DNA from 4 places in the Massilia sp. DD77 genome. Region 1 is predicted to be linked to each of the others. Evidence: predicted binding sites of a transcription regulator. Region 1 holds the regulator's gene; each other region holds the start of a gene.
The links. The regulator FNR, encoded in region 1, switches genes on or off when oxygen is low (the NO sensors DNR and NnrR bind a similar motif). The targets are predictions, from matches to a motif close to TTGATNNNNATCAA.
Positions count from the first base shown of each region.

Region 2: a site for FNR is predicted at 2,898-2,911, ahead of V7778_RS00220 (OmpW/AlkL family protein). Genes of this name have one in related genera too.
Region 3: a site for FNR is predicted at 1,458-1,471, ahead of V7778_RS23800 (universal stress protein). Genes of this name have one in related genera too.
Region 4: a site for FNR is predicted at 4,300-4,313, ahead of V7778_RS11025 (universal stress protein). Genes of this name have one in related genera too.

Region 1 is NZ_JBAMDH010000009.1:89,831-96,733, forward strand. Features, by position in the region: gene V7778_RS07025 (hypothetical protein) at 1-61, opposite strand, end outside; gene V7778_RS07030 (alanine/glycine:cation symporter family protein) at 280-1,755, shown strand; gene V7778_RS07035 (MgtC/SapB family protein) at 1,752-2,207, opposite strand; gene V7778_RS07040 (DMT family transporter) at 2,476-3,402, opposite strand; gene V7778_RS07045 (helix-turn-helix transcriptional regulator) at 3,462-4,226, opposite strand; gene fnr (fumarate/nitrate reduction transcriptional regulator Fnr) at 4,230-5,003, opposite strand; gene V7778_RS07055 (cytochrome ubiquinol oxidase subunit I) at 5,208-6,656, shown strand; gene cydB (cytochrome d ubiquinol oxidase subunit II) at 6,661-6,903, shown strand, end outside.
Region 2 is NZ_JBAMDH010000001.1:39,102-46,004, forward strand. Features, by position in the region: gene V7778_RS00195 (F0F1 ATP synthase subunit epsilon) at 1-408, shown strand, start outside; gene V7778_RS00200 (hypothetical protein) at 576-935, shown strand; gene V7778_RS00205 (peptidoglycan recognition protein family protein) at 1,118-1,741, opposite strand; gene V7778_RS00210 (CoA-binding protein) at 1,854-2,276, shown strand; gene V7778_RS00215 (glutathione peroxidase) at 2,279-2,866, shown strand; gene V7778_RS00220 (OmpW/AlkL family protein) at 2,979-3,590, shown strand; gene pabB (aminodeoxychorismate synthase component I) at 3,598-5,430, opposite strand; gene slmA (nucleoid occlusion factor SlmA) at 5,431-6,009, opposite strand; gene V7778_RS00235 (pyrimidine 5'-nucleotidase) at 6,037-6,780, opposite strand; tRNA gene V7778_RS00240 (tRNA-Thr) at 6,874-6,903, opposite strand, start outside.
Region 3 is NZ_JBAMDH010000060.1:53-6,955, forward strand. Features, by position in the region: partial or broken gene V7778_RS23790 (Hpt domain-containing protein) at 1-288, opposite strand, end outside; gene V7778_RS23795 (protein phosphatase CheZ) at 288-1,142, opposite strand; gene V7778_RS23800 (universal stress protein) at 1,544-2,008, shown strand; gene V7778_RS23805 (response regulator transcription factor) at 2,106-2,750, shown strand; gene V7778_RS23810 (Crp/Fnr family transcriptional regulator) at 3,125-3,919, shown strand; gene V7778_RS23815 (glycine zipper 2TM domain-containing protein) at 4,093-5,181, opposite strand; gene pdeM (ligase-associated DNA damage response endonuclease PdeM) at 5,245-5,895, opposite strand; gene V7778_RS23825 (ligase-associated DNA damage response DEXH box helicase) at 5,892-6,903, opposite strand, start outside.
Region 4 is NZ_JBAMDH010000015.1:117,260-124,162, forward strand. Features, by position in the region: gene V7778_RS11005 (penicillin acylase family protein) at 1-1,634, opposite strand, end outside; gene V7778_RS11010 (hypothetical protein) at 1,662-2,453, opposite strand; tRNA gene V7778_RS11015 (tRNA-Leu) at 2,672-2,758, shown strand; partial or broken gene V7778_RS11020 (IS1595 family transposase) at 3,219-4,197, opposite strand; gene V7778_RS11025 (universal stress protein) at 4,472-5,320, shown strand; gene V7778_RS11030 (PHA/PHB synthase family protein) at 5,322-6,903, shown strand, end outside.

The DNA.
Region 1 (6,903 bases):
TGCAACCGGTTGCCAGAACGGTCACTGCCATCATGATGCCTGCCAAGGTCATTTTGTTCATGGTGCTCTCCTTAAAGAATGGGCAATTCATTAATATGTGGTGTTTTGACAATATATTACGCCGTGGTACGGCCGCGTTCCGTGCGCTGGCGCACGCCTGTAGCAATCGGCTGCCGATGTTGCTATGCTGTCCACGGATTTATCGCTGAGTAAGGTGGTTACCGCGCCGCCTGCATTGTCCACACCGGCACACCCGTGCCCTAGTCTGCTAGGAAAAACATGTCTCTGAACGAGTTAGTCACCGCCATCAATGGCGTCATCTGGAGTCCGGCGCTGATCGCGTTGTGCCTGGGCACCGGTCTGTATTTCTCCATCCGCTCGCGTTTCCTGCAGGTGCGCCATGCGGGCGAAATGGTTCGATTGATGTTTGAAGGCAAGAGTTCGGAGCAAGGGGTGTCCTCCTTCCAGGCCTTGTCCATGACCCTGGCCGGGCGCGTCGGCACCGGCAATATCGCGGGCGTGGCTACCGCGATCACTTTCGGCGGCCCCGGCGCCGTGTTCTGGATGTGGGCGGTCGCCTTCCTCGGCGCCAGCTCGGCCTTCGTGGAATCGACCCTGGGCCAGGTATACAAGGAACAACTGGGTAAGGAATACCGCGGCGGGCCCGCCTTCTATATCGAGAAGGGCCTGGGCATGAAATGGTATGCGCTGACCTTCGCCTTCGCCACCATCATCGCCACCGGCCTGCTGCTGCCTGGCGTGCAGGCCAACTCGATCGCCGAGAGCCTGAAGACCGCTACCGGCATCGACCCCGCCATCACCGGCGTCGGCCTGTGCGTGGTGCTGGCCTTCATCATCTTCGGCGGCGTCAAGCGCATTGCCCACTTCGCCGAAGTCGTGGTGCCCTTCATGGCCCTGGGCTACATCCTGGTGGCGGTGGCCATCGTGGCGATGAACATCGGCGCGCTGCCTGGTGTTCTGAAGCTGATCTTCGTGAATGCCTTCGGCGCGGACGCCGCCTTCGGCGCGATCCTGGGCCTGGCGATCCAGTGGGGCGTCAAGCGCGGGGTGTACTCGAACGAGGCGGGGCAGGGCACCGGCCCGCACGCCTCGTCGGCCGCCGAAGTGAGCCACCCGGCCAAGCAGGGCCTGGTGCAGGGCTTCTCGGTCTACATCGACACCCTGTTCGTGTGCTCGGCGACCGCCTTCATGCTCCTGATTACCGGCCAGTACAATGTCGAGGCGCCGGACGGCACCCCGATGTTCACCGGCGTGCAGGGGGTCGCCTCCGGCCCCGGCTACGTCCAGACCGCGCTGGAGAACGTGATGCCGGGCTTCGGCGCCCTGTTCGTCGCCATCGCGCTGCTGTTCTTCGCGTTCACCACGATCGTCGCTTATTACTACATCGCCGAGACTAACATCGCCTACATCAACCGGACCGTCAACCGTCCGTGGATGACGCTGCTGCTCAAGCTGTTCATCATCGGCGCGACCTACTACGGTTCCGTGAAGACGGCGGAAGCTGCCTGGGGCCTGGGCGACATGGGCGTGGGCCTGATGGCCTGGCTGAACATCATCGCCATCCTGATGCTGCAGAAGACGGCCTTCAAGTGCCTGCGCGACTACGAAGCCCAGAAGAAGGCCGGCAAGGATCCGCAGTTCGATCCGAAGGCGCTGGGCATCGAAGGCGCCCACTACTGGGAGCAGCGCGTGCAGGCCGGCAAGACGCAAGCCCCCGGCAAGGCCGTCGCCTAATCTTCCTTCGGCTTCGTCGTGCTGCGCAGGATCGCCAGCACGACGAGGGCGAACAGGGTGCTGAGCACCGCCGTCGCCTCGCGCCCCATGCCGGCCGCGATGCCGATCGCGGCGGTCAGCCAGACGCTGGCCGCGGTGGTCAGGCCCTTGATGTCGTCCTTGTCGGTCTGCTTGAGGATGGCGCCCGCGCCCAGGAAGCCGATGCCGGCCACGATGCCCTGCAGGACCCGCGACAGGTCCTGGATGCCCATCCCCGCCTGCAGCGGGATCAGCACGAAGAGGGCGGCGCCGAGCGAGACCAGCATGTGGGTACGCAGGCCGGCGGAGGCGCCCACCGATTCACGCTCGTAGCCGAGCAGCCCGCCCAGCACCAGCGCCACCAGCAGGCGCACCACGATGCGGGTGATGTCCTCCACGTTCCCCAAGTCCGAGAATTCCTGCTGCACCGTCATCCAGCTTCGTGTCCACCACACCGTGTTCGCTCCTGTTGAGATTACTCTGGCATGATGCCAGTTTGGTGGCTCAGGCGGCGCATGGATAGCTGATCCACTGTTTCGGCCCGCGCCCTTAATCCGTCATCCCCGCGAAGGCGGGGACCCAAGTTTGCGTGAGTAGCCTCATGGTTCCATTCAAGCTCGATTCAACGAGCTTGGATCCCCGCCTTCGCAGGGACGACGGGTTGAGCGAGCGGGTATAACGAGGTGCCCGTGGACGGCTGGCTTAATCGTCTCTACGCGCATGCGCCCGCGCACACGCCACCACCCCGCCCACCAGCAGTACCATGGCCGCCCATTCCAGCCCCGTCGGCCACCTTTCCTCCCACAGGAAGCCGTATAGCGACGCGAACAGCGTCTCGAACACGATCATCTGCCCCATCAGGGTCAAGGGCAGGGCGCGGCTCGCCACGTTCCACAAGGCGTTGCCCAGGATCGAGCACAGGATCGCCACGCTGGTCACCACGCCCGCGAAATGCAGCCATTGCGCGCTGCTGTGGCCCGTGTCGGTCCCGGCAAACGCGGGAACCGCCAGCAACAGGGCCTCCAGTCCGGTCACGACCCCCATCGCCAGGTTCCAGTCGTGGCCCGAGACGCCCTGCAAGCGGCCAAGCCAGCGGCTGTTGTTCACCGCGTAGATGGTCCAGGACACCAGCGCGCCCACCGCGCAGCCCAGGCCGGGCAGCGAATCGATGCCGGCGCTGGACAGCGACTGCCAGCTGATGCAGGCCAGCCCGGCCGCGCTTAGGGCCAGCGAAGGCAGCAGGCGGCGCAGCGGCGGCGCGTGGCGGTCGCGGCTGCCCACCAGGGTGACGGCGATCGGCAGCAGGCCGATCACCAGCGAGGGCATGGCCACGCCGCCTTGCTGCACGGCGGTCGCCAGGAACACGTAATAAACGATGTTCCCGCTGAAGGAGAGCCAGAGCAGGGCGCGCCATTCCTTCCAGGTGAGCGTGCGCAGCAGGCGCCGCCAGGAAGGCGCAATCAGGACCGCCGCCACCAGGCCGTAGGCCAGGTAGCGCCCGGCCGACAACTGCAAAGGCAGGAAGCCGGCGGTGAGTTCGGGAGCGAGAAAGACCAGGCCCCAGAGGGCGCCGGCGAGGATGCCCGAACCGATGCCGAGCGAGGTGTGCGAAGTGCTTGGCTTGACCATGAATGTCTCCTGAGAGCGGAGATTCTGGCCGCGCGGCCGGGACCGCGTCTTGGCGCCGCCTACTGCGTCTTGTGCGTATCCTCGCGTGCGGCCTTGCGGTAGGCGGCGGGCGTGGTGTCCATGGCCTTGCGCATGGCGCGGGTCAGCACGCTCTGGTCGGAGAAGCCGGTCTCCAGGGCGAGGTCGGCGATGGGCCGCCCGGTCGAGGCCAACAGGGTGCAGACCGCTTCCAGCCGGCGGCGCAGCAGCCATTCGTGGGGGCTCAGCCCAGTCTCCAGGCGGAACAGGGTGTGCAGGCGGCTGGCGCTGAGGGAGGCGGCGTGCGCCATGCTGTCCAGGGTCCAGGGCAGGCCGGGTTGAAGCTCGATGCGCGCCATCAGCGCGGCAAGCCTGGAGGCGGGCTGGAAGGCGGCCTGGGCCTGGGCCAGGGAATCGAGCAGCAGCGGGGTCCAGCCCTGCACCAGCTGGGGCGCCGCCTTGGCGCCGGCCGCCGCCAGGCTCATGAACTCGACCAGCTTGCGCGCGGCCGCGCCGATCGGGGTGAAGGGGCGCTCCAGCAGGCGCTCCCAGGGACCTTGCCGCAGCAGCCCGGGATCGAGGTCGAGGATGAAGGACTGGTTGCCGGCCGCGCCAGCCTGCGAATGCCAGGCGCCGGGTGCGACCACGGCGGCGTGCAGCAGATCGAGCTTGCGGCCGCGGCCTTCGATGTCGAGTTCGACCTCGCCGGCCACCGGCAGCACGATCTGGGCATAGTCGTGGCGGTCCGCCTCGCGCACCATGCCGTAGCTGCGCAGGTGCAGGTCGACCGGAAGCGGCGCCGCCATGGTTCAGGCCATGGGGCTGCAGATGTCGGTGCCGGCCGCGAGCGCCTTCAGCTTGGCCGGGTCGAGCAGGGTGACGTCGCGCTTGTCGACCTGCAGCCAGCCCTGCTTCTTGAAGCGCGACAGCAGCCGGCTGACGCTCTCGATGGTCAGGCCCAGGTAGTTGCCGATGTCCTCGCGCGACATGCGCAGCTGGAAGCTGGTGGGCGAATAGCCGCGCGCCGCATAGCGGGCCGACAGGTTGACCAGGAAGACGGCGAAGCGCTGCTCGGCGCGCATATTGCCTAGCAGTAGCATGACGTTCTGCTCGCGCGTGATTTCCTGGCTCATGATGCGGTGGAAGTGGCGCAGCAGGGCCGGCACTTCGCCGAACAGCTCTTCGAGGCGCGTGAAGGGAATTTCGCAGACCTCGCTGTCTTCCAGCGCCACGGCGTCGCAGTGGTGGTTGCCGCTGATCGCGTCCATGCCCAGCAGCTCGCCGGCCATCTGGAAGCCGGTGATCTGGGCTTCGCCGGCCGCGTTCACCTGGTAGGTCTTGAAGTGGCCGAAGCGCACCGCGTACAGGTTGCGGAACGGCTCTCCCATCTGGTAGAGCCGTTCATCTTTTTCCAGGCGCCGGCGGCGGCCGATGATCTGGTCGAGGCGGTTGATGTCGGCGTCTTCCAGGCCCATGGGCAGGCACAACTGGTGCATGCTGCAGGCGGAGCAGCTGGCTTTCAGGGCCTGGATGCTCACGGGCTGCTTGCTGGGGTCGGTGATGAACGACACGGGCTGGGTCATGGGGGTTCCGGTGGATCGCGCGATGCTCAGATTATAGACGGGCGGGCCGGGGATGCGACGCGACAAATCGTCCCAGGGACCCAGATTTGCCGGCAAACCGCGCCAGATTCAGTGACAGCCGTAGCAAAAAAGCCATTACCCAAGCGTGCGCCCCCACCGCGCATGCTAGATTCGCAACACGCCGACACCACGAAGGAACACGCCATGCTTGGTCTGTCCGCCCTGGATCTCGCACGGATCCAGTTCGCCTTCACGATGTCCTTCCATATTTTGTTTCCGGCTATCACAATTGGCATGGCCAGCTACCTGGCCGTGCTCGAACTGTGCTGGCTGCGCAGCGGGCGCCAGGTCTTCGTCGACCTGTATCACTTCTGGCTCAAGATCTTCGCCGTCACCTTCGGCATGGGCGTGGTCTCGGGCATCGTCATGGCCTACCAGATCGGCACCAACTGGAGCTACCTGTCGGAATTCGCGGGCAGCATCCTGGGACCGATCCTGTCCTATGAAGTGCTGACCGCCTTCTTCCTGGAGGCCGGTTTCCTGGGCGTGATGCTGTTCGGCTGGAACCGGGTCGGCCCGGCCCTGCATGTCGTCGCTACCTGCATGGTGGCGATCGGCACCCTGATCTCGTCCACCTGGATCCTGGCCGCCAACAGCTGGATGCAGACGCCGCAAGGCTATGCCATCGAGAACGGACGAATGGTGCCGGCCGACTGGCTGGCGATCGTTTTCAATCCCTCCTTTCCCTACCGCCTGGTGCACATGGTGATCGCCGCCTATCTCACCACGGCCCTGCTGGTGGGCGCCTCCGCCGCCTGGCACCTGCTGCGCGGGCGCGACAACCCGGCGGTGCGCAAGATGATGTCGATGGCGATGTGGATGCTGCTGCTGGTGGCGCCGGTCCAGGCCGTGGTCGGCGACTTCCACGGCCTGAACACGCTCAAGCACCAGCCGGCCAAGCTGGCGGCGATGGAAGGCCACTGGCAGAACCATCCGGGCGAGGCGGTGCCGCTGCTGCTGTTCGGGATTCCCGACATGGAAGAGGAGCGCACCCGGTACGCGCTCGGCATCCCTTACCTGGGCAGCATCATCCTGACCCACACCCTGGACGGCCAGGTCCCGGCCCTGAAGGATTTTCCGCGCGACCAGCGGCCGAACTCCCTGATCGTGTTCTGGAGCTTCCGCCTGATGGTGGGGCTGGGCCTCCTGATGATCGCGCTCGGGGCCTGGAGCCTGTTCCTGCGGCGCGGCGGGCGCCTGTTCGCCAACCGGCTGTTCCTGCGCTTCGCCCTGTGGATGGGGCCGGCGGGCCTGGTGGCGATCCTGGCCGGCTGGGTGACCACCGAGGTGGGGCGCCAGCCCTGGGTGGTGTATGGCGTGCTGCGCACGGCGGACGCCGTCTCGCCCCATGGCGCCGTGGCCCTGGGCCTGACCCTGGCGCTGTTCGTGGCGGCTTACCTGTTCGTGTTCGGGGCCGGCACCGGCTACGTGCTGCGCATGATCCGCAAGGGGCCGCAGCACTTCGAGCTGGCGCGGCCGCCCGAGGGCGGGCCGGGCGAGGAGCGCACCCCGATGCGGCCGATGTCGGCGGCCGACGTCCAGAACGACGACAATACCAACGACGGCGCGGACGCTGGTCCGGAGCGGAGCTGAAGCCATGGGCATCGATACTTCCATCATCTGGGCCGTCATCATCTTCTTCGCGGTCTTCATGTACGTGCTGCTGGACGGCTTCGACCTGGGCATCGGCCTGCTGTTTCCCTTCACTCCCAAGAAGCGCGACCGCGACACCATGATGAACACGGTGGCCCCGGTCTGGGACGGCAACGAGACCTGGCTGGTGCTGGGCGGGGAAGGACTGCTGGCGGCCTTCCCGGTGGCCTATTCGATCATCCTCTCG
Region 2 (6,903 bases), on a different contig from region 1:
CAAGTGGACGTGGTCTCGGCCGAAGAGCAGATCTTCTCCGGCCTGGCCGAATTCGTCGCGTTGCCGGGTGAATCGGGCGAGCTGGGTATCTACCCGAAGCACACCCCGCTGATCACGCGCATCAGGCCGGGTGCTGTGCGAATCCAGGTGGCCGGCGGTGGCGAAGAGTTCGTCTTCGTCGCCGGCGGTATCCTCGAAGTGCAGCCGAACGGCGTGACCGTGCTGGCCGACACCGCGATCCGCGGTGGCGACCTGGACGAAGCGAAGGCACTGGAAGCCAAGAAGCAGGCTGAAGAGCTGATGCTGAACAAGGAATCGAAGATCGACTACGCGAAAGCCCAGGCCGAAATGGCCGCGGCGATCGCGCAGCTGGCAGCGATCCAGAAGCTGCGTTCGAAGGGCCGTTAAGCCGCTTCGTGCAGCAGCACAGAAAGGCAGCCTTCGGGCTGCCTTTTTTACTGGCAAGTCCGATCGCTGCGATACCTGTGCACTGTTACCCGGCGCACCGTGGCTGCGGCGGATTCGGGCTTAGTATGGCCTGGTGCCCGCTTGGCACAGACACCAATGAGTCAGCCATGGGCATTCCACCACACCGCGAAGAACACGCCGCGCCGCAGGAAGCGTCGTTCGGCCGCACCCTGTACCGCTTCCTGTTCTTCGACTGGCTGTTCCGCGACGTGAACGCGGCGCGCGATTTGTATGAGCGGCATGCGGTGCGCCAGCATAACCAGCGCATGAGCCGTTACCTGCCGCTGTACATGCGGCGCTGGTCGGTGCTGGCGGCTTGCGATTTCACCCTGGGGATCTTGTTCGAGCGGGTGATGCAGGCGACGGTGTTGTCGGCGTGGTTCTTTACCTGGTCGTGTGTGACGGTGACGGGGATCGTCATCATTACGGTGATGTGGTTGTTTTTGGCGTCGGCCCGGATGCCTTGAGATTTCACTGGAAAGTAAGTGCTAACTTAATGCGGCGAACCTGGGTCCCCGCCTTCGCGGGGATAACGTGCGGCGGGTGCCGACCCGCGATTGTTGAAGTGGCCCGCAAACTAAAACAACGTCATCCCCGCGAAGGCGGGGACCCAGTTCCGCAGCGCAGTGAGATGCATGCTTGCACCACTTCACTGCGAGGCCCGTGCCTGCTCCCCCGCCAGCCACAAGGCCACCTTGTGCCGGAAATAATCCTCCTTCACATACCGGTACAGATTCGCCCCCGGACACACGGTTTTGTCCGAATAATCCCGATGACTGCGAATATCATCCAGCGACACCCCGTACTTCTTCGCCAGCATCGCCATCACCTCCACCACCGCATCCAGCTGCCGCCGGTTCGGCTCCACTTCCTCGAAATTACCCACCACCTCGATCAAGGCATGCCCCGCCGGGTCGTACTCGGTATTGGTATCGCCCGCGAACTCGATCGGCCGTGCCGCATACACCTTGCCGTCGAGGTCGATCACATAGTGATAGGGGATGTCGAGCCAGCCTTTGCTGGCGCGCGACCAGGACTGCAGGCGGCGCAGGTAGGCCTGCGGGTCGGTCCCGGGAAGGAAGGGCTCGCCCTGGTGGTGCAGGGTAATCCGGGTGATGGTGTGGCGGCGCGCCTTCGAGGAGTCCACCGGGCTGCCACCCCAAGTCTCCACGGGCACGATGGCGCGTTCGACCTCCGCCAGCGCTTGCTGGGCGTGGACAGGGGAAGCCGCAAGCAGGGCGGCGGCAAGGCAGAGAAGGGCAGGGAGGCGCATGGGAGGGCTTGGAAAGGATGGAAACCGCATCTTTCCACGTTTGCACGCGCCACGCCAGCCGTGATGCAAACCTGATAAGCTAACAGCGAATCTTGAACTACTCACACTCACCATGCGAAGCATCCCCCAGATCCTCAAGGACAGCAAGACCATCGCCATCGTCGGCCTGTCGAACAAGCCCGACCGCGCCAGCCATGGCGTCGCCGAATACCTGAAAAACGCCGGCTACCAGATCATTCCGGTCAACCCGAGCTATGCCGGCCAGACCATCCTCGACGAGACTGTGCACGCCACCCTGCAGGAAGCCGCCGACGCCCTGGCGGCCAGCGGCCAGCGCATCGACATCGTCGACTGCTTCCGCAAGTCCGAGGACATCCCGCCGATCGCGCGCGACGCCATCGCGGTGCGCGCCGGCTGCCTGTGGATGCAGCTCGACATCGAGAACCAGGCGGCCGCCGACCTGGCCCGCGCCGCCGGACTGGACGTGGTCATGAACCACTGCATCAAGATCGAACACCGCACTCTGAACGCCTGACCATGACCAAGCTCGCCCCGCTCTCCCTGGCCTTCGCGGCCGCCATCCTCAGCCAGCCGGTGCCGGCGCAGCAGGCCGCCAGCGCCCCGCAAGCCGCACGGCCCATGAGCTGCCCGGCCATCCTCAAGCACAACTTCAAGCGCCTGCAGGACGAGGCGCCGCAGGACCTGTGCCAGTACGCCGGCAAGGTGGTCCTGGTGGTGAACACGGCCAGCTACTGCGGCTACACCAAGCAGTATGAAGGCCTGGAAAAGATCTACGCCAAATACGGCGGCCGCGGCCTGGTGGTGCTGGGCTTCCCGTCGAACGACTTCGGCAAGCAGGAGCCGGGCTCCGCGAAGGAGATCGCCGACTTCTGCTTCAACACCTACGGCGTCAAGTTCCCGATGTTCGCCAAGAGTGTGGTCTCCGGGGCGCAAGCCAATCCGCTGCACGCGGAGCTGGCCAAGATCACCGGCAAGGAACCGAAGTGGAACTTCACCAAATACCTGATCGGCCGTGACGGCAAGGTGATCGAGCACTTCCCGAGCAAGGTGACGCCGGAAGATCCGCAAGTGGTCGGCAAGATCGAGCAAGCGCTCAATATGTAAGCTCTATAACCACACTGCTGATGTGGTTATTTTGATCTGCATCAATGTTTTTTTTGCGTCGCATCAATAAGCTTACCTACGTCCTTATGACATGACGAAAGGTAAGAAAAACATGAGCACGACGACGAAAACCTTGATGGCTGTCCTGATCGCCGTGGCTGCCTCCCAGGCCATGGGACAGGAATCACCATGGCTGCTGCGCGCCCGCGCCGTTCATCTCGATCCGGTGGACCATTCCAGCCCGCTTGGCGGCACGGGTGCCGCAGACCGCATTGGCGTCAGCAGCAAGACCATCCCCGAGATCGACATCAGCTACTTCTTCGCACCGCAACTCGCCGCCGAGCTGGTGCTGACGTATCCACAGAAGCACAAGGTCTATCTCGATGGCGCCCGCATCGGTTCGTTCCGCCACCTGCCGCCGACCCTGAGCCTCCAGTATCACTTCCTGCCCGCCGCCAGCTTCCGACCCTATGTCGGGATGGGCGTGAACTACACCCGCATCTCAAGCGTGAAGCTGCTTGACGGCGCCGGCGGCCTGGAGAAGGACAGCTGGGGCGCATCGGTGCAGGCGGGATTCGACTACCGCCTGGACGAGCGCTGGTCGCTGAACGTGGACGTGAAGAAGATCACGATTCGCAGCGACGTCTTCGTGGGCGGCTCGATGGCCAGCCGGGCCAAGATCGATCCGGTGCTGTTCGGAATCGGCGCCGGATACCGCTTCTAGGGCGGAATCAAGCGCCGCCGGCGATCACGGCCCGCATCGGGCCGCGCAAGGCATTGCACACGACCAGGTCGTCGGCTTGCGCCAGCATCGCGCGCGTGATCACGCGCTCGCTGGCATGCCAGGCCGGCGCCGCCAGCATCACGCCGCGCATCACGCCCGGCAGCACGCCCGAGGACAGCGGCGGCGTGTACCAGACGTCTCCGAAGCGCACGAACACATTGCTGCGCCCCCCTTCGGTCAGCTCGTCCCGCTCGTTAAAGAACAGCATGTCGAAGGCGCCCCGTACCTCGGCCGCTTTCCAGGCCGCGTCGTAGCGGCCGCGGATGCTGGTCTTGTGGCGCAGGAAGACGTCGTTCGAACTAGTTGGTTCTGGCGCCAGCAGGACCGTGACCGGCTCGTGCAGCTCCGTCATCGCGCCTGATTGCAGCTGCAAGCCCTGTGCATGCGAATTCGACAGGCGCAGGCGGTACAACTGCCCATGCGGCAGCGCCAGGCAGGCGTCCACCAGCATGCGCCGCGCCGCGTCGCGGTCGAAGGGCAGGGCGAAACATGCGCACGAGCCTTCGATGCGGTCCAGGTGCTGCTCCAGGTGGCGCGGTCCGTCGTCCCAGGACGCGCGCAGGGTCTCGAAGACCTCGAAGTCGTTGTGCAGGCCGGTCAGGAAGCGCGCCTTCAGCTGGCATTCGGCGAATTCCGATTGCGGGTCGCTGTCGTAGACGATGCCCGCGCCGACACCGAGTTCTCCGCGCCGCACGCCGTTCTCTTGCGGCTGCAGGGCCAGCGTGCGGATCGGCACCGACAGGCAGAAGTCGCCGAAAGGGCGGCCGTCCGCGGGCGGATCGAACCAGCCGATCGAACCCGTATAGATGCCGCGCGCATCCGGCTCCAGCTCGTGGATGATTTCCATCGTGCGCCGCTTGGGCGCGCCGGTGATCGAGCCGCAGGGGTAGAGCGCGGCGAAGATGTCCTGCAGGCCGGCGTCCTCGCGCAGGCGCGCCTGCACCGTGGACGTCATCTGCAGCACCGCGCCGTAGCGCTTCACGTCGAACAGCGCGGGCACCTGCACGCTGCCGGTCTGCGCCACCCGTCCCAGGTCGTTGCGCAGCAGGTCGACGATCATCAGGTTCTCGGCGCGGTTCTTGGTGTCTTGCGCCAGCGCCTTGCCGCGCGCCTCGTCGACGGCATCGTCGCCGCTGGCCGGCGCCGTGCCTTTCATGGGCCGCGCGAGCAAGGTGCCGGCCTGGTGGCGCACGAACAGCTCGGGCGAGAAGGACAGCAGGGCGCCGCCGTCGGGCAGGGACACCAGGGCGCCGTAAGGCACCGGCTGGCGTGCACGCAGGCGTGCGTACAGGCCGAACAGCGGCCCGAAGGCTTCGAAGCGCAGGCGGTAGGTGTAGTTGACCTGGTAGGTGTCGCCGGCGGCGATGTAGTCGCGGATACGATTGATCGCATCGGTGAACGCGGCTTCGTCGACGTTGGCATGGATGCCGGCCACGCCGGCCGCGCCGCTCGACCCTGCGCCGGCGCTGCGGGTGGCGAGCCAGGCTTCGACCTGGGGCGCCGTCATGCGTTCGCACTGGGTGAACAGCAGCACCTGGGCCAGGGGGCCGGCGAGCGGCCTGGCGGGCAGGCCTTGCAGATGCGCGCCCAGCTCATAGCTCAGGAGCGGCACGGCGTACAGGCCGCGTTGTAGCGCCTCCTGGAGCGCGTCCAGCAGTTGCGGCCACTCCGAGCCCTGATCGCAGCGCAAGGTGCCTGCATGGCCGTTATACAGCCGCGAGCCCGCCTCCTGGGTGGCGGAGGCGTCGTCCAGCAGCGCGAAGACTTCCGGCGTATCCATTCAGGCGGCAAGCAGCAGCGACAGCTGCAAGGCCGTGCCTTCGGCCGGGTTCTGCTTGAAGCCGCTCTTGGCGAAGCGGTGCCAGCGGCCGGTGACGTAGCTGACCAGCAGGCTGGCGCGCGCGGCGACGTCGGCTTCGGTACCGTGGCCCTGGGTCACGGCCACGCGCAGCGCCTGCTTGCAGGCCAGTTCGATCTTGTCGTAGAACTGGTTCATGCGCAGCTGCAGGCGCTCGTCCTCGCCCACCAGCGCGTCGCCGATCAGCACGCGCGTCATGCCCGGGTTGCTGGCGGCGAAACCGAGCAGCATCTGCAGGATGGCCTGGGCCTGCTCCACGCCGCCTTCCTCGCGCTCGCTGATCTGGTTGATCAGGCCGAACACGGTCGACTCGATGAACTCGATCAGGCCTTCGTACATCTGGGCCTTGCTGGCGAAGTGGCGGTACAGCGCGGCCTCGGACACCGACAGGCGCGCCGCCAGCGCCGCCGTGGTGATCCTTTCGCCTTTCGGCTGCTCGAGCATCGAGGCCAGGGCCTGGAGGATTTGCAGCTTGCGCTGGCCTGGCTTCGTGCTTGCCATGGTAGTCCTAATGAATGGTGGTCGTGATTAGCGCAGCCGGTGCAGGCGTGCGGGAAGTTGCCGCACGGATTTTACTTTGACATCGACGTAACCGGGGCGTTTCAGGGTCCGCGGCACCGGCGCCTTTCGCGGCCCGGCGCGCCCAACCGGATCGCTCATGCGCAGGTATTGCGTCACCCAGACCGTGCGCAGGCCGAGCTGGCTGGCGCTTTTCAGGTTGGCCAGCGTGTCCTCGACCAGCACGCAGCGGCGCGCGGCGACGTTATGCCGGCGCAGCAGGCGGCGCAGCATCAGCTTGGAGGGCTTGGGACGCAGCTGGCCGTGCACGTGCATGTCTTCGATCGCGATGTGCTGGCTGAAGTGATTGTGCAGCTTCAGGCGGCGCACGATCTCGGTGGAGTAGCGCGTGGGCGCGTTCGTCAGCAGGATCTTGCGGCCCGGCAGGCGGTGCAGCAGGCGCGCCAGGCCGCGCTCGGCGCGCATCATGCGGTCCAGCGGGCCGATGTCGTGGGTCTCGTGCAAAAAGTCGGCGGCGCGTACCTTGTGGTGGCGGATCATGCCGAGCAGGGTGGCGCCGTAGCGCTTCCAGTAGCCCAGGCGCGCGGCATCGACGGCGGCCTGGTTGGCGGGCATGCCGTTCTCGCCCAGTACGCGGGCGATATAGATGTTCATGTTGGCGCTGATCGCCGGGAAGATGGCGTACGAGGCGTCGTGCAGCGTATTGTCCAGGTCAAACAGCCAGACCGGCGCGCGGAAAGTCGAAGTAGCCACGGTTATGCATGAAGCAAAATGGTTGCAACATGCGATTATAGCCATCCGGACGCGACTGCGCAGCGGAGCTCGACGATGGGGAGGGGGAGAGAATGGTGCCCTTGACGTGGATTGAACACGTGG
Region 3 (6,903 bases), on a different contig from region 1:
GTCGGCCACGAAGCCCGAGGCCTGCAGTGCCGCCTCGATGGCGAGCGGGGTCACCGGCGCTTCGCCGGTGCGCAGTGCGTCGAACAGGTTCTCGGTCAGGTGGCAGGCCGCGACCAGCGCGGGCAGGCCCATGAAGCCGGCGCCGCCCTTGATGGTGTGGAAGGACCGGAACACCGCATTCAGCGTTTCCTTGTTGTCCGGATCGCGTTCGAGGCGCAGCAAATGTTCTTCAACATTGACTGCCAGGTCCATCGCCTCGACGACGAAGTCCTTGAGCATATCGTCCATTAGAATCCCAGATCGGCGAGAAGATCGTCAACGTTGTCCTGGTCCAGGGCCGCTTCCGGCACCGACGGGCCCTGCATGAGCGCTGCGGGCGCGGCGGCTTCCTGTTCCTTCTTGGCCAGCTTTTCCTTGATGTCGGCAGGCGCGTTGTCGCGCAGCAGCTGGGCCAGTTCCGACTCGACCGTCTGGGTGATCTTGACCACCTTCTTGATCAGCTGGCCGGTGATGTCCTGGAAGTCCTGGGCCATCATAATTTCGAGCAGGCGCGCCTTTTCGGCTTCGGTCGCTTGATTCACCGCGGCGGCGAACTCGCGCGAGTCGCCGGCCAGGGCCTTGAATTCGTCCAGGCTCAGCTTGCCCGAGAACAGATCGGCCCAGCGGGTTTCCATGTCCTTGGCCTGCTTCGACAGCAGGTCCTGGGCCGGCATGCCCTCGTCCAGGGTGTTCAGCACCTTGTTGGCGGCCTGTTCGGTCAGGCTGGCGACGTATTCCAGGCGGTCCTGGGCGTCCACGATCTGGGACGAGGCCTCGGTCAGCGCCTTGTCGTAGCCCAGCTCGCGCAGCGAGTCGTGCAGCAGGCGGACGATGCCGCCCAGGCGTTCGAACATCCCGTGCTCGGCGGCTTGCGACTCGGCGGCGGCGGCCGGTGCGGCTGCGACTGCCGGTGCGGCCACGGCCGCAACCGGTGCACTGGTCGCGGACACCTGGTCGAACAGCGACTCCAGGTCCTCGTCGTCGCCGGCGGAAGCGGCTGCGGCGGGCGCAGGCGCCGGCTCGGCGGCGGGCGCGGGTGCGCTGGCGCGCTGCGCCGCCACTTCCTCGAATAGTGCGTCGAAATCGTCAGCGGCGTTGGTCATAATCCCTGCTTCTCCATAATGTATAAGTGCGCAATGAGCTGTGCAATTCGGGTTACTGCGTCCATCCGGGCCATTCCTGAGGCCGCATTAACAGATGGTATTGAGTCTGCATGCGAGTGTAGCAGCGTGGTTGCCGTAGGTAAATCTCGGAAACTGGCACGCAACAAAATGGACAGGTAAACTTAATACTGCGACAATCAAATCGCCTGGTTCCTGAATGTTTACGCAAGCTTGGTGTTGTATTTTGTAATCGCAGGGCCTGCGCAGCACCTGGTCCGGCCCCTTTGGTTTGCGCCGGAACAACAGCCTGGGTGTTTGATCCAACTCAACAGTTTGCGTTAAAGCAATCGCCGCCACGCCATCGAACCTCCAGAATGGCCTGGCCTTTGGGAGGAGTCATCATGTACCGCAAAATCCTGATCACCACCGACGGCTCGGCCGTGTCGCAGCACACCGCCTGTGCCGGCGTCAAATTCGCGGCGCAGATGGGGGCCGAGGTGCTGGCCCTGTTTGTCGCTCCAGAATACCAGTATCCAGTGTACGTGGAAATCATCCCGCCCTCCTACCCCAGCGAGGAGGATTACCTGGCCCAGATGCGGCGCATGGGCGAGGAATACATGGGCAAGATCGTGCGTTCCTGCGCCGGCGCCAACCTGCAGCACAGCTGCATGACCGCGTTTTCCGATACCGCGGCGCTCAAGATCGTCGACGTGGCGGAGCAGGAAGGCTGCGACCTGATCTTCATGGGTTCGCATGGCCGCAGCGGCTGGGGGCAACTGCTGCTGGGCAGCGTCACCAACAAGGTGCTGTCGCACACCACGAAACCGGTGCTCGTGCACCGCCTGATCAAGGAGCCGGGAACCTGAACGACCCGCTCCGCATAGTTTGAACATCGGCAATTTTTTGCAGGATCGATGTGTTAACCTGAAGCAGTTTGGGCCGCTCGCGGCCGGAAGGATGAATATGGTAAGAATCGTCATTGCCGATGACCACACGATCATGCGCGAAGGCCTCAAGCGCATTCTCGACGGCGCCGCCGACATCGAGATCGTCGGCGAGGCGACCAACGGCTTCGAGGTGCTGGCCCAGGTGCGCCAGGGCGGATTCGACCTGCTGCTGCTCGACCTGTCGATGCCGGGCCGCAGCGGCGTCGACCTGATCCGCCAGGTGCGCAGCGAGGCGCCCAAGCTGGCCATCCTGATTCTCACCATGCACGAAGAAGAGCAGTACGCGGTGCGCGCGATCCGCGCCGGCGCCCAGGGCTACCTGACCAAGGAAAGCGCGGGGACCCAGCTGGTGGGCGCGATCCGCAAGGTCGCGTCCGGCCGCCCCTACATCAGTACCGAAGTGGCCGAGCAGCTGGCCCTGAACATCATGGCGCCCAGCGAACAGCTGCTGCACAAGCAGCTGTCGGACCGCGAGTTCGAGGTGTTTTCCCTGCTGGTGGGCGGCAAGTCGATCACCGAGATCGCCAACGGCCTGCACCTGTCGGTCAAGACCGTCAGCACCCACAAGACCCGCATCATGCAGAAGATGGGCATGAACTCCCTGTCCGAAATGGTCCAGTACGCCGTCGCCCACCGCCTGCTGGCGCCAATGAGAGCGTAGCCGAACTTCTTTTGACCAGTTCCTGAGGTTTTCGTGCCACGCCGGCCGCATGCCGGACGCCTCCTCCCCCGCCTCGAATCTGCACGGCTGTGCCGTAATTCTTCCTGCTTCTCCTCTGGGGCACGGTGTTGTCAATCGGAAAATTCCTACACTGACCTCATCTCTCCTACCTCCATATTCAGGCATCGCTGATATTCGTGCCGGACTCGTGTTGGCATACTGAATTCAGCGTTTCGACTTGCTTGCGATCCAAGTCACGGCATCAGCGTAGTGGGATCGCTGCCTGAAACCTTAGCCCTTACCTGGAGAAGAGCATGCAGTCCCAGCCAATGTCAGACCAACGCAATGTTACCCAGCCGACCCTGCATTCGCCGATGGAAGCGGGCCGCCAGCGCCAGGGACGTCTCTGGTCCAACCTGAAAGAAGTCTGCGACCTGCTCCGCATTCCGGCCAGCGTGTCGGTGACGTCCGAGGAACTGCTGTTCCAGCACGTCCAGTTCAAGACCGGCCAGCGTGTGCACACCATCGGCCAGGCCTTCGACACCCTGTACATCGTCAATTCCGGTTTCCTCAAGACGGTGCTGATCGACGAGTTCGGCAACGAGCAGGTGCTGAGCTTTCCCATGAAGGGCGACATGCTGGGCGTCGACGGCATCCACACCCGCCACTACGCCTCCGAGGCGGTGGCCCTGTCCGACTGCGACCTGATCCTGCTGCCCTTCAAGAAACTGACCGCCCTGGGCCGCGTCCACAACGAGCTCGAGAACATGATGTACGGCGTGATGAGCCGCGAGCTGGTGCGCGAGCAGACCATGATCGGCATGCTCGGCGCCCTGTCCGCCGAAGCCCGCGTGGCGCGCTTTCTGGTAACCCTGGCCGACCGCTTCGCCGCCATGGGCTACTCGAGCAAGCTGTTCAACCTGCGCATGACCCGGCACGAGATCGGCAGCTACCTGGGGCTGACCCTGGAAACGGTGAGCCGCACCCTGTCGGCCTTCAACGAGATCGGCCTGATCACGGTGGACCAGCGCACGATCGGCATCAAGGATGCGGACGCGCTCAAGACCCTGCGGCGCTTGCCGCCGTCGAGGTCGAGGACCAAGGGGGCTGCGAAGCAGAAGGCGGAACTGGAGCAGCCGGGAGATGATCAGGTGTTGGCGACGGTGTAAGCCCAACCAATCCGCGCGGACAACCTATTAGAGCAGCACATGGCGTAGACCAGCACATAGCGCTACCGAAGCCGCCGCCACCGCTCAATCCACCACCATCTCTCAACGTCATCCCCGCGAAGGCGGGGATGACGTATTAAGGGAGCAGGTGCAATCTTACTAACGCGGCGCGCTCACTGATCCCGCGCCAACACCCCGCCATTCACCCTCACCCTGTCCCCCACCCTGAACCCGGGATCATTCTCATACTGGATCGCCTGCGTCGCCCCGCTATTCGCATACCGCACCACCACCTCATAGCGCTGGCTTTTGCGCATGTTCCGCTCCAGCTGGCGTCCTGCCACCGCGCCGCCCACGGCGCCCGCCACCGAGGCCGCCTTGCGGCCGCTGCCGCTGCCCACCTGGTTGCCCAGCAGCCCGCCGACCACCGCGCCGCCGATGGTGCCCAGGTAGCTGCCGTCGCCGCTGACCTCGATCACGTTCACCGCCTCCACCGTCGCGCAGCTGGTGCAATAGCGGGTCTCCTGTGGCGCCGCCGTGCGCCCGCCGGCCGCCATCAGCGGCTGGCCCAGCACCGTGGTCGAATAGCGGCCGTCGGCGCGGATGGTCGCCGTCACCCGGCTGTTGGTGAGGATGCGGTCGGTATTGCGCACCACGTACACGGCGCTGTACTCGCCCTGCTTCACCTCGGGCAGGAAGAACACGCCGCGCGCGCCGTCGAGCGCCACCTCCACCCGCGCACCCGGGGTGCCGAATACGGTAAAGCGCAGCTCGTTGCCGGCGCCCAGGTCGGGGCTGCCTTGCACCTCGAAGCGGTCGATGCGCGGTAAATTGGCCAGCTCGCCGCGCTGGTTCTGGCGGCGCGGTGCGTTGCTGCGCAGGAGCGACTCGGCCAGCACATTGGTCGCCACCTGATTGCCCAGGCGCAGGTTGGCGGTAACGCCGCTTTCCGGACGGATGCGGTCGTGGGTGCCGATGGTGTAGGTGCCGCTGTACTGCCCCGGCTCGACCTCGGTCATGTGCACGTTGCGGGTGGCGCCGTCGATGCGCAGGGTGGCGGCGCCGCCCGCACTGCCATACAGGTCGAAATGCAGCTCCACGCCCGGCGCCAGGCGCCCCACTTCCTCGACATTGAACCCATTGATCACCGGGCCATAGCTGCGGTTTTGCTCGACCTGCTGGGCATGCGCGGGCGCGCTCGCCATCGTCATGAGCGGCAGCAACGCGGCCGCCAGGGTACAGAACAGGGTGCGGAATCGCATGGTTCACCTCCAGGATGGCTATGCCTGGAGACCTTACGCCCGAGCATGGAAGGGGTCGGTACGCTATCGAACGCTGTGGACGGCCTCGCCGGAGGTAACGTAGATGCTGTCGCCCGCCTCCGGCCGGATCGCATGTCCACCGGTAAACGATCCGAAGGACGGCAGGATCATCCGCTCGCGTCCGACCACGAAGCAAGGCAGGCGCAGTGCGTCGGAGCGGGTGGCCAGCACGTAAACGGGGTGGATGTGTCCGGCCAGCGCGTAGCCCGGCACATCCATGTCGGGGTGATGGCAAAACGCAAAGGGTCCGATGGTATAGGGCTCGTCGACCAGCGCGATGTCGAGCGCCGCCGCCGGGTCGCCCGCGTGCAGGTCGTGGTTGCCGCGCACCAGGGTCAGGTCGAGCCCGGATTGGCGCCCGCGCCAGGCCAGCATCGCCTGCTGGGTGGAGCTGGCGTGGGACGCGCGCGCGTGCAGGAAGTCGCCCAGGAACATGATGTGGCGGGCGCCATGGGCGGCGACCAGGAAATCGAGCCCGGCAAGGTTTTCCGAAGTCGTCCCGCGCGGCACCGGCACACCCTGGGCGCGGAAGGCGGCCGCCTTGCCGAAGTGGATGTCGGCGATGACGAGCATGCGCTCGGCCGGCCAGAACACCGCCTTCTCCGGCAACAGCAGCAGCTGTTCGCCGCCTACTTTCACCATCGCACCGCTCATGCCGCCGCCGCTTTCTCCAGTTCGCGCACCATGCGCGCCACCCGGTCGGACAGCTTCTCGCTGCTGACCTTCTCGCGGTAGCGCTCCACCATCAGGGTAAACCCGAACGGCGTGGCGCGCTTCACGCCACACAGTACGATGCGGCGCGCGTGCAGGCCATTCAAGGTATCGCGCAGGCGGGTCAGCTCCAGCTCCTGTTCCATCACTTCGCGCTGGGCCTGGGTGAGCAGCAGGTTGCCGGCATCGTGCTTGCGGAAGACTTCGAAGAACAGCGAACTCGATGCCTGCAGCTGGCGCGCCGACTTCGGCTGGCCCGGATAGCCCGAGAACACCAGCCCGGCGATGCGCGCCACTTCCCGAAAGCGCTGCTGGCTCAGCTGTGTCGCATTCAGGCTTTCCAGCACGTCTTCCAGCAGGGTCGCCGTGTCGAACAGGGATACGTCGGCCCCGGTCTCGCCCGCGAAGACCGCGTCCCAGTCCACCGGCTCCGGCGCCAGCAGCTCGAAGCCATAGTCGTTGACGGCGATCGAGAAGGTGATCGGCCGGGTACGCGCGATGCGCCAGGCGAACAGCGAGGCCAGGCCCATGTGCACTGCGCGTCCACCGAAGGGATAGACGAACAGGTGGTAGCCCTCGCGGCTCTTCATGTGCTCAAGCACCAAAGCTTCGGGCGTGGGCAGCGCCGACCAGCGTTCCTGGATCTCGATCAGCGGGCGCAGCGCCTTCATCTCCGGTCCTTCGAACACCCCTTGCGAAGCCAGGCGCAGCTCGGCCAGCGCGGCATTCGCCAGTTCCGCCGACATCGGCAGCTTGACGCCCTGCCAGCGCGTGATCGCCCCGCGCTTGCCCGTGGCGCGCTTCACGAAGGCCGTCATCTCGTGCACCCGCACGAATTCCAGGATGCGTCCGCCGAACAGGAAGTGGTCGCCCGGCTTGAGGCGGGCGGCGAAGGATTCCTCCACGCTGCCGATCCGCCCGCCGCTCATGTACTTCACCTGGATACTGGAG
Region 4 (6,903 bases), on a different contig from region 1:
GCCGGCAGCGCGGCGTGGTCCTTGAACAGCTGCGGCAGCAGCGGTTCGAAGGCGGTCAGGTGGCTGTCGTAGGCCGCCGCGATCAGGCTGTCGACGGTGAAGTCCTTCGCATCCTTCAGTACGCGCTCGGCGTGGCGGCCGCGCGCGTTCTCGGGCAGCGACCACATGTAGTCGGGATAGTCCTGGCGCTTCGGGCTGCTCGCGCCCGCGCTGCTGAAGGGCCAGTTGTTGGTGTTCGAGATGTAGCCGCTGGCCGGGTTGAACAGGGTGATGGTGTCCTTGATCTCGTGCAGGCCCTGCCACTCGGTGGCCGGGTTGCTGCCGTCCACCGGCTTGCTCCAGTCGAAACGCGGGTCGCGCCTCGGGATGAAGTTCCCGTGGAAGTAGGCGATGTTGCCGTCGGCATCCGCATACACCGTGTTGTTGGACGAATTGGTACGGAGTTCCATCGCTTGATAAAAAGCCGCGTAGTTCTTCGCCTTGGTGCGCGTGTAGGACTGGGTCAGCGCCTTGAGCGGCTCGTCCATCATCTTCACCGCCACCCATTTGCCGTCCTGTGCGCGCACCACCGGCCCGTGGTGGGTGAAGTAGGCCGTGACATTGCGGCTGGCCATGGCGCCGCTTGCGGTCTTGTAGGGCAGCACGATGGGAACCGCGCGCACCGGGCGCTCGCCAGCGCCGTATTTGTAGAAGAACTTGCCGCCACGCTCGGACACGGTCTCGAGGTATTCGTCGATCACGTCGCCGCCGCCGGACGTATGCATCCAGCCCAGCCTGTCGTTGAAGCCCTGGTAGATGAAGAACTGGCCCCAGGTCACGGCGCCGTAGGCATTCAGGCCCTCTTCGCTCACCATGTGCACTTCCGGGCGGAAGTAGAACGAGGTGTGGGGGTTGATCATCAGGAGCGCGTGGCCCGCCTTGGCCAGCTTGGGCGCGATGGCGAAGCCGTTGGAGCCGCGCGGCTCGGGATCGACACCCTTGCCCGCGCCGAGCGCCGCCAGCGCCGGCGCGGGGCGCTTGCCGTAGAAGCGCTCCAGTTCCTTGAGGTCGATCGATTCGATGTCGCCGCCGATGCTGCCTTCGCTGAAGGCGAGCGCCATCCAGGGCTCGAAACGGGTGATCAGCTTGGGCTTCACGTCGGGATGGGTATGCAGGTACCAGTTCAGCCCATCCGCGAAAGCGTTCATCAGCTGCTGCAGCCAGGCCGGGCTGGCCGCGTACTTGGCTTTCATGCTCTCAGGCTGGATGTACATCTTCATGCGCAGGTCGCGCCAGATTTCCTTTTCGCCCTCGACTTCGGCCAGGCGGCCCAGCGCGTTGATGTAATTGAGCTCGACCCGGTTGAAGTCGTCCTCGGCCTGCGCGTAGATCATGCCGAACACCGCGTCCGCGTCGGTCTTGCCGAACACGTGGGGGATGCCCCATTTGTCGCGCAGGATGCTGACCCGCTGCGCCGCCTGCCGCCAGCGCGCCAGGTCGGCGGCGCTGCCGCCTTGCCTGTCCATTTGCTTGAGCGCCTGCTTGCCTGCCTCCCCGGCGGCAGGTTCGGCTTGCGCGACGAAACCGGCCACTAGCAGGCTGGCGCCCAGCAGCATGGGGGCAAGGGAAGGAGTGAAGCGGCGGGATGCGGGCATGCGGTCTTGTCTCCTGGTGGGATGTTCTTATGCGTCCTGTCCGCCGTCCGCGGCGAGGCGCTGCTTCAGCACTTCGTTCTCGGTCAGCAAGGTCGCCACGCGGTCCTTCAGCGCCGCGACTTCGGCGCGCAGGGCGGCCTTTTCGTCGATGGGTTCTCCCTCCGGCGTTTCCTTGCGCGGGCGGCTGGCGGCCTTCTGCTCGCGCACCTGGCGCGCCGCCTGCTGCAGCTCCTTGCGGCCGCCGGCGACGGCCGCGATCTGGACCGCTTCCGGCAGCTGGGCCACGTTGGCGGCCGCATTGATCGAGATGGTCCCCTGGCGCACCGCCTCGCGCAGCTGGGGCGTGGCGGCTTTCTGGATGCGCTCGATCTGACTGATGGTGTTGCTCGAGACGCGGGCAGCGCGGGCGATGTCCTCGCGCGTGTTCCAGGGCGGACTGGTGTCGCCCGCCGGCTCATTCTTGTCGCCCTCCTCCGCGGCGGGCTTGTCCACCACGCGCGCGGCGTGGATTTCCTTCTTGCGCAAGGCGAGCACGCCGCGCTGGAAATCCGACACGCTGCGGCGCGCGAGATGGTTGTCGATCATCCAGAGCATCACGTCCTCGAGGGAGGTGAACTTGTCGTTCTGGACGGTGCGGAAGTCGATGCCGTGCTTGCGGCAGATCTCGTAGCGGTTGTGCCCGTCGATCAGCACGTCGCCCCACAGCACTAGCGCGTCGCGGCAGCCTTCCGCCAGCAGGCTGCGTTCCAGGGCGGCGTATTCAATCGGAGTAAGCGGATCGACGAAGGATCGCAGTTCGTCGTTGATCGTGATGTTCAAATGGTGGTCCTCATGCTTGCTTTCGCCTCAGCGGCGTCGCCGTGCATGCTACACCATCCGTGGCGCCCTTCCAATGTCGGGGCGCGGCGTCAATACGTGGCCTGCACCGATATTTTTCGGCGGCCGGCCGCGCTCCACCTGCGCGCAATGCCGGCAAGTCCGGCAAACTTGCCGTAATGATCCTAACGGAACACGCATGTGCTAGAATGCCGCCCGCTGCCCGGATGGTGAAACTGGTAGACACCGGGGACTTAAAATCCCCTGCCAGAAATGGCGTGCCGGTTCGATTCCGGCTCCGGGCACCAGTATGCGTGCAGGTTTCACGCCGTCGCCGGTGACTTTCTCCCTCGGCATTCTTCCGCAAGAATTCCCGCTTTTCTGCGAAAGCCAGAAATTCCTCCCTGCCTGTCCCCAGCTGCGTTCTCGGCACGGTCTACATGTAAGCCATCGACATTTTGCGCGAAGACATCTGCGTCCGGCCGGGACGCCGGGTTGCCGCATTGCCGCATTGCCGCAGGAGGCTCCGGCCAGTCCCAAAAAAAGAGCCGCTGCCCATATTGCCGGCAGCGGCCGAATCCTCAGCGGAGCTGAGATTGGAGACACAAAGAGAACCGACCACTCGCGCCGGTACGAGACAAAGATAGGGCTGGACTTCACCAGTACAAGGGCATTTTTCGGTAATCGATGCCGCGTCGGCACGTAAGCCTAGTCGGACATTAACCAAGCAATACTGCCCACGAGCTCGTTGACTCGAAGCGAGGCCTTCTATGGCGCTGTAACAGTTATGTGTTGAAGACGCCGATCGCACAGCGCAGAAATCGCTCTGGCGTGGCGATGCGCGCCCCGTCCAGCGCCCATTGCCAGCCCAGGTAATTCGGCAGGTAGCGCGAAGCAATGCCATGAAAGCGCGCCAGCCATTGCCGGAAGCGCCGGTGGTAAGCATTCACGTTTTGGACGTGGTCGGCACCGCGCACCCGCTCGCCCGCTCGCCCGCCCGCAAGTTGACGAACTCATGGGAAATGTCGGCTTCGCGCGCAAAACAGCGGTACGCGGGGTGCCCATCGGTGACCAGCAGGACATCGGGATCGAGCACGGGCAGCAGGTGCTGGTGCAGTTGATCCTTCGTGACTGAGCCGCGTCCGGTGACGAAGTCGTGGGTGCCGCCGGTGCGGTCGCGCGCGACCAGCACGCACACGTGCTCGCGAGAGATGCCGCGGCTCGCAGCCACCCCGCCCCGGCGCCGCGCCGGCCGGTCGAGCTTGCGCGAGCCCTTCTGCGACTCCAACAGGAATAGTTCGTCGGCCTCGGCAATGCCTGCCAGCCGCTCCGGGCGGTCGTGTTTGACGAGCGCGAGAAACCGGTGGCGCCAGCGGAAGCTCGTGTTGCGGTGCACCTCGAGCGCCTTGGCGCTGGTCCGTACGCTCTTGGCATCGAGCATGTTGCCGAGGTAGTCGAGCCACTTGGCGCGGTGGTGCAGCCGGGACAAAGGGGTGCCGCTCAGCGCCGTGAAGGTCCTGCCGCAAGCGCGGCAACGGTAACGCTGCAGCCCCCGGCTGCGGCCATGCCGGTAGGAGTGCCGGGCCTGACATGCGGGGCAGCAGGGATCGCGCGCCGCTCCGGAGATCGCCTCGCACACCTGGTCCAGTCCGGCGGCCGGCCGCAGGGCATCCATCAGTTGGAGACGCTGGCGCCGGGTCAGTAGGGAAACCTGCCGCAGCCATCTGGCAAAGCGCTTCTTTTCCATCGTCCCTCCCGCTCATCCGTAAGACACCGGTTGGACTGCGATGGAGCCCGAGAGTTCACATTCCACACACAACGAGGACAGCGCCTTTTTTATCAGAGTCTTTTGATCCATATCAACTCTATTACTGACACGGATCAGGCAAAGGAATACATTGGCATCAAGGTGATCCAAGCAAGCATGGGACGTCGGCCGGATTCCCTTGCAGACCCGGCACGCCGGTCCACTTGAAAAGCGGTCCGCACGGGTCCGCCAACCCGTCACGAAAGGAGCGAGCATGTACAAGACCATCGTGGTGCATGTCGACGGCAGTCCCGAGCAGGAAACGCGGCTGCGCGCCGCCGCCCGGCTCGCGGACGAATACGGGGCCCACCTTGTCGGCAGCGCCGCCACCGGTATTTCCTGGCTCGACTACGCGCTGCTGACCGGCTCGATGGGCGCGCCGATGATGCCCGAATCCGATTTCAACGGCGTGCGCGAGGCGGTCCAGCTGCGCCTCCAGCAATTCGCCACCGCCGTCCAGCGCCTCGGCGTCGCTTCCTTCGAAACCCGCATGATCGAGGACGATGCGCGCTACGCCCTGCTGCTCGAATCGCGCTACGCCGACCTGGTGGTGGTCAGCCGGACGGCCGAGTCCGCGCCCGTGCCCGGCCTGTTGACGCCGGTACGCGGCCTGCCGGAGTATATCGCCTTGCATGGCGCCCGCCCGGTGCTGGTGGTCCCGCCCGGTTGGCCCGATTTGCCCCTGGGCGGTCCCGCCGTGGTCGGCTGGGACGGCAGCGTGCAGGCGATCCGCGCCATCGCCGCCGCCCTGCCCCTGCTCAGGCAGGCGCAGACGGTCAAGCTGACCCTGGTCAATCCCGAGTCCATGGCCGACCTGCATGGCGAGGAGCCGGGCGCCGACATGGCGCTGCACCTGGCCCGCCACGGCGTCAAGGTCGAGGTGGTGCTGGAGCATACCCGCGGCAGTCCCGGCGACGCCCTGCTGGCGGTGGCCCGCGGCGCCGGGGCCGGCCTGCTGGTGGCCGGCGCCTTCGGCCATAGCCGCTACCGCGAATTCGTGCTCGGCGGCGTCACCCGGGCATTGCTGGCGCACAGCACCACCCCCCTCCTGATCGCGCACTGACATGGCTCCCGACACCATTCCCGAGCCCCGTCCAGAGGCCGCCGGCACCACGCGGCGCCTGGAAGCCAGTTCCTGGCAAGGCGGCGCGCGGCCGCGCTATCCCGAAGCCGAGGTCGGCCATGCGGTGGCCGACCTCGCGCTGTCGGCCTGGCTTGGCCGCCTCACCGGCTACCTGTCGCCGGGCGCGCTCGGCGTCGCCTGGTTCGACTGGGCCAGCCACCTGGTGCTGTCGCCGGACAAGCAGCACGAACTCCTCACCCAGGCCATCTCGAACGCCCAGCGCTGGGTCACCTACGCCAGCGCCGGCGGCGCCGATCCGGTACGGCCGCTGGAACAGGACAAGCGCTTCGCCGATCCCGCCTGGCAGCAATGGCCCTGGCACCAGCTGAGCCAGGCCTTCCTGCTGAACCAGCAATGGTGGCACCGCGCGACCGCGGGGGTGCGCGGCGTCTCTCCCCACCACTCCGACGTCGTGACCTTCGTTGCGCGCCAGCTGCTCGACTGCGTGGCGCCCTCGAACTTCGTGGCCACCAACCCCGTCGTGCAGCGCGCCGCCTACGAGAGCGGCGGCCTGACCCTGCTCAAGGGCAGCATGCGCGCGGCGCGCGAGGCGCGCGATGCGTTCTCCGGCCACGTGCGCACGCCCAGCTTCCGTCCCGGCCGCGACGTAGCGGCCACCCCGGGCCGGGTGGTGATGTCGAACCGGCTGATCGAGCTGCTGCGCTACGATCCCGTCACCCCGAGCGTGTACGAGGTGCCGCTGCTGATCGTGCCGGCCTGGATCATGAAGTACTACATCCTGGACCTGTCTCCCCATAACTCGCTGGTGCGCTACCTCGTCGGGCGCGGCCACACGGTCTATATGGTTTCGTGGAAGAACCCGCAGGACGCCGACCGCGAGCTGTCGATGGAGGACTACCGCCGCCTGGGGGTGATGGCCGCCATCGACGCCATCACGGAACAAACCGGGGCGCCGCATATCAATGCCGCGGGCTATTGCCTTGGCGGGACCCTGCTGGCGATCGCGGCGGCGGCCATGGCGCGCGACCGCGACCGGCGCCTGGCCAGCATGTCGCTGCTGGCGGCCCAGGTCGACTTCGCGGAACCGGGCGAGCTGTCCCTGTTCATCGACGACAGCCAGGTCAGCTTCCTGGAAGCGACGATGTGGCAGCAGGGCTATCTCGATACGCGCCAGATGGCCGGCGCCTTCCAGCTGCTGCGCTCGAACGACCTGATCTGGTCGCGCCGGCTCAGGCATTACCTGCTCGACATTCCCGATCCGGAAACCGACCTCATGTCGTGGAACGCGGACGCCACCCGCATGCCTTACCGCATGCATTCGGAATACCTGCACAAGCTCTTCCTCAGGAACAGCCTGGCCAGCTCGCGCTATCTCGTGGCTGGGCGGCCGGTGGCGCTCACCGACATCACGGCGCCGATCTTCGCGGTAGGCACCCTCACCGACCACGTCGCGCCCTGGCGCTCGGTCTACAAGATCATTCCGCTGAGCGATACCGAAATTACCTTTGCCCTTACTTCGGGCGGGCACAATGCGGGGGTGGTCGCCCCGCCCGGCAGTCCCA